DNA from 3 places in the Comamonas kerstersii genome. Region 1 is predicted to be linked to each of the others. Evidence: predicted binding sites of a transcription regulator. Region 1 holds the regulator's gene; each other region holds the start of a gene.
What was found. The regulator HrcA, encoded in region 1, represses chaperone genes, less so after heat shock. The targets are predictions, from matches to a motif close to TTAGCACTCNNNNNNNNNGAGTGCTAA.
Positions count from the first base shown of each region.

Region 2: a site for HrcA is predicted at 1,520-1,546, ahead of groES (co-chaperone GroES). Genes of this name have one in related genera too.
Region 3: a site for HrcA is predicted at 1,570-1,596, ahead of rpoH (RNA polymerase sigma factor RpoH). Genes of this name have one in related genera too.

Region 1 covers NZ_CP020121.1:616,940-620,219, forward strand. Annotated here, with positions in the region: gene ychF (redox-regulated ATPase YchF) at 1-733, opposite strand, end outside; tRNA gene B5M06_RS02895 (tRNA-Ile) at 1,069-1,145, opposite strand; gene hrcA (heat-inducible transcriptional repressor HrcA) at 1,197-2,204, opposite strand; gene B5M06_RS02905 (NAD kinase) at 2,234-3,136, shown strand; gene recN (DNA repair protein RecN) at 3,139-3,280, shown strand, end outside.
Region 2 covers NZ_CP020121.1:786,098-789,377, forward strand. Annotated here, with positions in the region: gene B5M06_RS03705 (bifunctional nicotinamide-nucleotide adenylyltransferase/Nudix hydroxylase) at 1-841, shown strand, start outside; gene B5M06_RS03710 (GNAT family N-acetyltransferase) at 865-1,359, shown strand; gene groES (co-chaperone GroES) at 1,635-1,925, shown strand; gene groL (chaperonin GroEL) at 1,977-3,280, shown strand, end outside.
Region 3 covers NZ_CP020121.1:1,939,651-1,942,930, forward strand. Annotated here, with positions in the region: gene B5M06_RS09045 (Bug family tripartite tricarboxylate transporter substrate binding protein) at 1-468, opposite strand, end outside; gene rpoH (RNA polymerase sigma factor RpoH) at 595-1,539, opposite strand; gene B5M06_RS09055 (FUSC family protein) at 1,837-3,280, shown strand, end outside.

The sequences.
Region 1 (3,280 bases):
TTTCCGCTTCAATCTTGGCGCAGATCGCCACCACAGGCGCACCCTGGGCTTCGGCGTAGGCCTTGAGCTTGTCCAGCATGGGGTTGTTTTCAAAGCCGTCTTCCGAAACGTTGCCCACAAACATGGCGGGCTTGGCCGTAATCAGGCAGAAGGGCTTGAGCAGCGGTGCATCTTCCTTGGACACGGGCACTACGCGCGCTGGCTTGCCTTCATTCAGCGCCTGCTGAATGGGCGTCAGCAGAGACACCAGCTTGGCCGCTTCCTTGTCGTTGCCAGACTTGGCAGCCTTGGAGTAGCGATTCAGCGCCTTTTCCACGGTGGCCAGGTCAGCCAGGCACAGCTCGGTTTGAATCACTTCGATATCGGCAATGGGGTCCACCTTGCCCGCCACGTGAATCACATTGGGGTCTTCAAAGCAGCGCACCACGTTCACGATGGCGTCTGTCTCACGGATGTGAGCCAGGAACTGGTTACCCAGGCCTTCACCCTGAGAGGCGCCAGCCACCAGACCAGCAATGTCCACAAACTCCACGATGGCAGGCACGATGCGCTCAGGTTTGACAATCTCTTCGAGCTGCTTCAGACGGGGATCAGGCACTTCCACCACGCCGGTGTTAGGCTCGATCGTGCAGAAGGGATAGTTCTCGGCGGCGATGCCAGCCTTGGTCAGCGCGTTGAAAAGGGTGGACTTGCCGACGTTGGGCAGGCCCACGATGCCGCATTTGAGGCTCATGGATTTTTCCTTAAATATCAATGCACTATCGAGCACCACACAGCCGTGGTGGAAGTGCCCGATCCGCATGGACGCGTATTCGGTGTTCGGGGGCAGATGTGACGTGGATGCGCTCTGTGTAGACAGAGTTTTGTGCCAGTTTTGTCACTGAAATCTATGCCGATTGTAATGATCAGCGAATCTCTGCTGGCGAGGGGCGGATTGCGGTGGCTCATCCACTCCTATGCTGCCTGACAAGTGTCTTTCAGATCAGGCTGACAGTGACAGAGCACCAGTCCATCAAGACAAGAAAAAAGCCTGCTACTTTTTAGATAGCAGGCTTTCCTTATGTATGTTGGTAGGGCGTGGCGGACTTGAACCGACGACCAAGGGATTATGAGTCCCCTGCTCTAACCAACTGAGCTAACGCCCCAACCGGGCCTCGCCGCTCCTTGCGAAGGACGAAACCCGCGCATTGTAACGGCTAGCGATGCTGACTGAGCGCATTGCTGACCAATTTCGATGTGATGTCCACAATCTGAATCATCTTGTCGTAGTGCATGCGCGTGGGGCCGATCACGCCCAGAGTGCCAACCACCTGACCATCCACTTCATATGGGGCACTGACAACCGACAGCTCCTCAAAAGGCACGACCTGGCTTTCGCCACCAATATAGATACGCACGCCTTCGGCCTTGCTGGAGACATCGAGCAGACGCAGGATCTGGGTCTTTTGCTCGAACAGCTCAAAAGCACGGCGCAGATTACCCATGTCACTGGAGAAATCGCTGACAGACAGGAGATTGCGCTCTCCAGAGATGACGACCTGTTCCTGGGGGCCGGGCATCATGGCTTCGGCGCCCAGATTGACAGCAGACTGCATGAGTTTGACCACTTCACCCTGCAAGCGCACCACTTCCTGCTTGATGCGCTCGCGCACCTCTTCAATGTCCAGACCGGCGTAGTGTGTGTTGATGAAGTTGGAGGCGGTGGTGAGCTCCGAGGCATCAAACTCCACATCGGTAAACAGCACGCGGTTTTGCACATCGCCCTGTGGAGAGACGATGATGAGCAGCACCCGGTGCTCGGACAGCTTCACAAATTCAATGTGCTTGAACACCGAGCTGCGGCGCGGCGCCATGACCACGCCCACGAACTGGGACATGTTGGACAGCAGCTGCGCCGCATTGGCAATCACTTTCTGGGGTTGCTCAGCGGGCAGCTCCGGGGGGGTGAGTTCGCTGCCCTGGACCGTGAGCATGGTGTCGACGAACAGGCGATAGCCACGCGCCGTGGGCACCCGTCCGGCCGAGGTATGAGGACTGGCGATGAGCCCCAACTCCTCCAGGTCAGACATGACATTGCGTATGGTTGCAGGCGACAATTCCAGCCCCGAGGCTCGCGACAAAGTGCGCGAGCCCACCGGCTGACCATCCGCGATATAGCGCTCGATCAGCGCTTTCAACAATAACTTGGCACGTTCATCGAGCATGCTTTGATTTTAATGATGTAATTTCCGGTATGACGTCCAAGTTTCGCCATGTCGCACTGGTAGGTAAATACCAGTCTCCGAGCCATTCTAGTTCTGCTACCGAGCAGTCCAGCACAGTGCTTCACGGTATTGCAAATTTCCTGCGTACACAGGGATGTGAAGTCGTCCTGGAGGCTGAAACCGCAGCCCACACGGGCCTGCAGCACAGTTTTCCTTCCATGGATGTGGACCAGCTGGGGCAACACTGCGACCTGGGCATTGTGGTCGGCGGCGATGGCACCATGCTGGGCATTGCCCGCCAGATGGCCAAATACGGCACGCCACTGATAGGAATCAATCAAGGCCGCCTCGGCTTTGTCACCGACATTGCGCTGGACCGCTATGAAGAAGTGCTGCCCTCCATGCTGCAGGGCGTGTACGAGCAGGAAGCCCGCCCGCTGATGCATGCACGCGTGGTGCGCGATGGTGCCACCGTGTTTGAAGCCCTGGCCATGAACGATGTGGTGGTCAACCGTGGCGGCACCTCGGGCATGGTGGAAATTCGCGTCGAGGTAGATGGACGCTTTGTCTCCAACCAGCGTGCAGACGGCCTGATTGTGGCCACGCCCACAGGCTCTACGGCCTACACCCTGTCGGTCGGCGGCCCACTCATGCACCCTTCGATTCCTGCCTGGCTGATGGCACCTATTGCGCCGCATACGCTGTCCAACCGGCCCATTGTGCTGTCCGACCAGACCGAGGTGATGATGGAAGTGGTCAGCGGCCGGGACATCAGCGCCAACTTTGACATGCAGTCACTGGCCTCACTGCTGCATGGCGACCGCATCTATGTGCGCCGCTCCGAACACAGCGTGCGCTTCATCCATCCTGTGGGCTGGGACTACTTTGCAACGCTGCGCAAGAAGCTCGGCTGGAACGAGGGAGGTTACTGACCATGGCGCTCAAGCGGATCACGCTGCGCGACTTTGTCATCGTGCAGCAGCTGGAGCTGGATTTGCACGCAGGCTTTACCGTGCTGACCGGCGAAACCGGCGCGGGTAAATCCATTCTGATTGATGCCCTGCAGCTGGTACTGG
Region 2 (3,280 bases), 170 kb from region 1:
CGTGCCCGTGCGGGACTACTATGACGAGCCGCGCTGGGTGCAGGCCGTGATTGCAGCCGTGCACACAGAAGTCCCCGCCGGTGCACGCATTGCGCTTGTGGGCCATTTCAAGGACGCCACCAGCAGCTATCTGGCACGCTTTCCGGACTGGGAGCTGCTGAGCCTGCCCCGCCAGGGCGCGTTTGACGGCACACCCACGCGAGAGATCTACTGGAACCTGCAGGACCTGCCGCACGACCAGATGTGGGAACAACTCGCCCCGCTGCTACCCGCTTCCACGGCACAGTGGCTGCGCCAGTGGCAAACCACGCCCGACTACGCTGCCATGCGTGCCGAATGGCGCATGATTGCTGGTTACAAGTCTGCCTGGGCCAGTGCGCCCTACCCGCCGGTGTTTGTCACCGTCGATGGCCTGCTGGTTTGTAATGGCCATGTGCTGCTGATCCAGCGCGGCCATGCACCCGGCAAAGGCCTGTGGGCGCTGCCCGGCGGCTTTGTGGAGCCCCGCGATACGCTGTGGCAGTCCTGCCTGCGCGAGCTTGACGAAGAAACCGGCCTGCCACTGGCTGCCGCTGACATGCAGGCCGCCTTGCAGGGCTGCAAAGTGTTTGACCACCCGGACCGCAGCCTGCGCGGGCGCACCATCACCCATGTGTTTGTCTTTCACCTGCCCGGAGATACCCTGCCCGCCGTGCAAGGCGGTGACGATGCGGCTGCGGCCCGCTGGGTACCGGTGAGCGAACTGGCTGCCATGGAAAGCCAGATGTTTGAAGACCATTTCCACGTGCTGCGCCGCTGCTTTGCACGTTTTGGCGCTGGCCCTGAGCCTGCGTTGCCCTGACCCACCCCTTGCCTGAGATTGCCATGTCTGCCCTGACCATCCGCCCCGCCACGATCGAAGATACCGACCTGATCCTGCACTTTGTGCGCGAGCTGGCCATCTACGAAAAAGCCGAGCACGAAGTGCTGGCCACACCCGCCCATGTGCATCGCACGCTGTTTTGCGACAACCCCAAGGTCTTTGGCCTGATCTGCCTGGATGGCGACACGCCCGTGGGCTTTGCCGTGTACTTCTTCAACTACTCCACCTGGCAGGGCCGCCTGGGCCTGTATCTGGAAGATCTGTACGTCTCGCCCGAGCACCGCGGCAAGGGCGCAGGCAAGGCGCTGCTGAGCCACCTGGCCAAAATCGCGGTAGACAATGACTGCGGCCGCTTTGAGTGGAGCGTACTGGACTGGAACACCCCGTCCATCGAGTTCTATGACAGCCTGGGCGCCAAGCCCCAGTCCGAGTGGATTCGCTACCGCATGACCGGCGACGCCCTGCAGAACCTGGCGGCGCAGTGCACCAAAAAGTAATCACTCACATATTCAAAAACCAAGACCACACCGCTGGATGCTGATCCTGCAAGACGGCTTGGCACAGGGCTCCTTCGGGAGCCTTTTTCACAGGTTCACCCAGGGTTTACAAAATTCCGAGAGCACCCACCTCTTGAAAGCAAAAATTTTTACCTTATTATTAGCACTCGACGGGCTTGAGTGCTAACAGCACCTGAGCTCGCAGCATTTACAGCCATTCTGCACAGGCAGGGTGGCCTTGGTTTCACCTTGTTGATTGATATCTAGGAGATGTTATGAATCTGCGTCCTTTGCACGACCGCGTGATCGTCAAGCGCCTTGAGAACGAAACAAAGACAGCTTCGGGCATCTATATCCCTGACAACGCTGCTGAAAAGCCTGACCAGGGCGAAGTGTTGGCTGTTGGCCCCGGCAAGCGCAACGACAAGGGCGAGCACATTGCTCTGAACGTGAAGGTTGGCGACCGCGTGCTGTTCGGCAAGTACTCTGGCCAGACCGTGAAGGTCGATGGCGAAGAACTGCTGGTGATGAAGGAAGACGACCTGTTTGCCGTCGTCGAAAAGTAAATCAAGACTTTTCACCCATCCCACTTTTTGAACTGAATTCGGAGATTTGAAATGGCAGCTAAAGACGTAGTATTCGGCGGCGAAGCACGCGCCCGCATGGTTGAAGGCGTGAACATTCTGGCCAACGCCGTGAAGGTAACTCTGGGTCCCAAGGGCCGTAACGTGGTGCTGGAGCGCTCCTTCGGCGCCCCCACCGTGACCAAGGACGGTGTATCCGTGGCCAAGGAAGTGGAACTGAAGGACAAGCTGCAGAACATGGGTGCTCAGCTGGTCAAGGAAGTGGCTTCCAAGACCAACGACATCGCTGGTGACGGTACCACCACCGCTACCGTGCTGGCCCAGGCCATCGTGCGCGAAGGCTCCAAGTACGTGGCCGCTGGTCTGAACCCCATGGACCTGAAGCGTGGTATCGACAAGGCTGTGGCTGCCCTGGTGGAGCAACTGAAGGCCCAGTCCAAGGCTACAACCACTTCCAAGGAAATCGCCCAGGTGGGTACGATCTCCGCCAACTCCGACTCCGACGTGGGTGAAATCATCGCCCAGGCCATGGACAAAGTCGGCAAGGAAGGCGTGATCACCGTGGAAGAAGGCAAGAGCCTGGCCAACGAACTGGATGTCGTGGAAGGCATGCAGTTTGACCGCGGCTACCTGTCGCCCTACTTCATCAACAATCCCGAAAAGCAAGCTGCAATTCTGGACAACCCCTTCGTGCTGCTGTTCGACAAGAAGATCAGCAACATCCGTGACCTGCTGCCTACCCTGGAGCAAGTGGCCAAGGCTGGCCGTCCTCTGCTGATCATTGCAGAAGACGTGGAAGGCGAAGCTCTGGCTACCCTGGTGGTGAACACCATCCGTGGCGTGCTGAAGGTTGTGGCTGTGAAGGCACCTGGCTTTGGCGATCGTCGCAAGGCCATGCTGGAAGACATCGCTATCCTGACTGGCGGTAAGGTCATCGCTGAAGAAGTGGGCCTGACACTGGACAAGGTAACGCTGGAAGACCTGGGCCAGGCTGCTCGCGTGGAAATCGGCAAGGAAAACACCACCATCATCGACGGTGCTGGCAAGGCCGAAGAAATCGAAGCCCGCGTCAAGCAAATCCGCATCCAGATCGAAGAAGCCACTTCCGACTACGACCGCGAAAAGCTGCAAGAGCGCGTGGCCAAGCTGGCCGGCGGTGTTGCCGTGATCAAGGTGGGCGCTGCTACCGAAGTCGAAATGAAGGAAAAGAAGGCACGCGTGGAAGACGCGCTGCATGCTACCCGCGCTGCCGTGGAAGAAGGTATCGTGGCTGGTGGCGGTGTGGCTCTGCTGCGCGCCAAGCAAGCTGTGGGCGATAAGCTCAAGGGTGACAACGT
Region 3 (3,280 bases), 1.3 Mb from region 1:
GAAGGCCTTGCCATCGGCATCCCTGGGTACGCCGGGCTGCTCCACCGGAGCAGTCAGCACCAAGGGCGAGACGCCGATCAGCGTCAGCGGAGCCAGGTCGGTGAGTGGGTCGTAGGGCGTGGCGGGGTTGAGGATCTTGGCAATCGTCATATTGCCGTTGATCATCAGACCGATGGTGTGGTCATCCTGCGCACGCGCGACTTCTGCTGCGCCGATGTTGCCGCCTGCACCCACCTTGTTTTCCACAATGACGGGCTGGCCCAGCATCTTGGACAGCGGATCGGCAAAGGTACGCGCTGTCAGATCGGGCGAAGAACCACCGGGAAAGCCCACCACAATGCGCACCGGCTTGCTGGGCCAGTGTTCCGTAGAGGATGCGGCAAAAACAGCAGGGGCAGCCGCGCTGGCCAGCAAGGCAACGCCGGAAGCCAGAACGCAGCGACGGGCAAGAGAAGAGATGGATGTCATGGCTTGTAAAGCGTGAAATCTGCAGAAGGCGATGATTTCTTGCAGGAAAAAAGAAAGCCCGGAGATTATCCGGGCTTGCTCAAACATGAATCTGGCATTTTTCAGCCAGCGTGTGCAGGAACGTTCTCAGGCAAATTCTGCCAGCGCTTTTTTCATCTTTTTCATAGCGGCCACTTCAATCTGGCGAATGCGCTCAGCGCTCACGCCGTATTCAGCAGCCAGCTCATGCAGCGTCATGCCGCCGGAGCCATCGTCGTTCACCTTGAGCCAGCGTTCTTCCACGATGCGGCGGCTACGCGCGTCCAGCTGCTCCAGCGCCTGGGCAATACCGTCGGTGGCCAGCACATCACGCTGACGGCTTTCGATCATCTGCGTGGGCTCATGCGAGGCGTCCGACAGATAGGCGATAGGACCGTAGGCCTGCTCACCATCGTCACCAGGCGTGGGGTCCAGCATCACGTCGCCACCCGAGAGACGGGTTTCCATTTCCATCACTTCTTCAGGCTTGACGTTGAGCTTGGCAGCCATGGCGTCCACCTGCTGTGCAGTCAGGGTTTCGCGCAGGGACAGATCATCGTCCATGGCAGCATCAGCCTGCATGCCCTGCTTGAGCGAGCGCAGATTGAAGAACAGCTTGCGCTGGGCCTTGGTGGTAGCCACCTTCACCATGCGCCAGTTCTTCAGAATGTATTCGTGAATCTCGGCCTTGATCCAGTGAATGGCATAGCTGACCAGACGCACGTTCTGCTCTGGGTCAAAGCGCTTGACGGCTTTCATCAGCCCGACATTGCCTTCCTGAATCAGGTCGCCGTGGGGCAGACCGTAGCCCAGGTACTGGCGGGAAATCGACACCACCAGGCGCAGGTGGGACATGATCAGACGCCCGGCGGCGTCCAGATCGTTGTGTTCTTTGAGCTTGCGTGCGTAGTCACGCTCCTCTTCCTGGGTCAGCATGGGCAGACGGTTGACAGCCGCAATGTATGCATCCAGGTTGCCCAGCGGAGGAACCAGAGACCAAGGATTTGCAGGTGCCAAGGCCGAAGCAGCATGGGTGCCAGTTAGGTTTGTCATTGCAGTCATCCTTTCATCCATTGCTTCATATTAGCACTGTGTTTGAGAGAGTGCTAAACCAAAAGTTCCCCAAAGGTTTATAGGGGCTGTGCTAGCAGTGTAGCTGCGGGAATCGGCAGGCTGTTGTAGGGCAATGCCAATGCAAGTTGTTTGAGCAATAAGCCCTTGGGGTGGAAGGTATTGGATTATCTTGGTGCATATGGCTTGCGCTATGGTCAAGTATTTGTATGTGTCATAAATAATTAGCTGCTGGCATATTGGTGCTCATGCAAAAGATCTTATGGGGAGAGGCAATCGATGGTGAACAAAATGGGTGATGTCACGCTGCACCCTAATTCCTGGCTGAAGGAAATGGCGCGCCTGAATCCATCCAAATGGAATATGAGCCGCTCCTGCCGCGCCTCGCTGGCGATTGCATTACCCATGCTGGTGGGCTATTACACCCACACCCTCATGTACACCATGTGGATTTCCATGGGCGCCATGTTCCCCTCCATTGGCGAGCGGGATGCGCCTTATGGGTTCACTGTGCGAAAAATTCTGATTTCTGCACCCATAGGGGTGTCAGGCTTTCTGATGGGCTATCTGAACACCTGGGGGCTGGATTGGGGCTGGATCGTGCTCATCATGAGCGCTGTGGGCTTTGCCATGGCCATTGCCAGCAGCTACAGCGCCACGATCTCGATTGGCTGTCTGCAGTTCATGGTGATGGCCGCAGTGTCGCTGGGTAATCCGGAAATTGGTCATTTCTGGATGTCCTCGCTGCTATTGCTGGGTGGTGCCTCGTTTTATCTGCTGCTGCTTTATCTGGAGAAATGGATTTGCCCACACCATATTCGCCGGGATGCGATTGAGCAGGTATTGCATGCCTTGATTGCGCTGTGCCAGAAAAAAATAGAACAGGCTGATGTGGAATCTGCACGTCTGCAGTTCAATATGAAATATGAAGCGCTATATACATTGATGCTGCAAAAGCGTTATCAGGCGCTTGGCCACAATATTGTGTGGGACCAGACCGCAGAGGTGGTTCAGAATATGGACAACCTGTTTGCCATCATTATGGCTACGCAGAACCGGGATGAGATTGCGCAGATTCAGACCTGTCTGCAGCAAATGGTGCAGGCGCTGGTGCAGGATCAGCGCCTGGAACCGGGGCACCCCGATGGCTTGGCGCAGTGGCAGGCGCTCAATGATCTGACGCTGGCCCTGTGGGGCCGAGCACCGGTGTCTGCTACCCCCCAGAATCTGCCGCAGCGCGCACTGAATCTGCGGCTGACGCTGCAAAAACTTTCTCCGGGCCGTGCGACGGTGCGCTCTGCACTGGCGCTGGCGCTGTGTACGGCGATTGGCTATGCCATCCGCTGGGTGGATGATGTCTCGCATTGGTACTGGGTGCCGATGACCGTCTCCATTGTGATGAAGCCAGAGCTGGGCTCCATCTTTGTGCGGGCCGTGCAGCGCACCGTGGGCACGGCGGCCGGGGTTGTACTGGGGGGGCTGCTGCTGGCGCTGGTGCCTGTGGGGCCGCTGTTCATTCTGATCATCGCAGCCATCGCCTTTGTGCTGCCCTGGCTGGCACCACGCAATTATGCGCTCACGGCCTTTGCCATCACGCCGCTGGTGCTGGTGCTGATCGACTTTCTCTCCCCTGCGCGCAGCGGCATGCAATACGCCGATCTGCGGCTGCTGGATACCTTGATGGGCTGCGCCATCGTGCTGCTGTTTGGTTATCTGCTGTGGC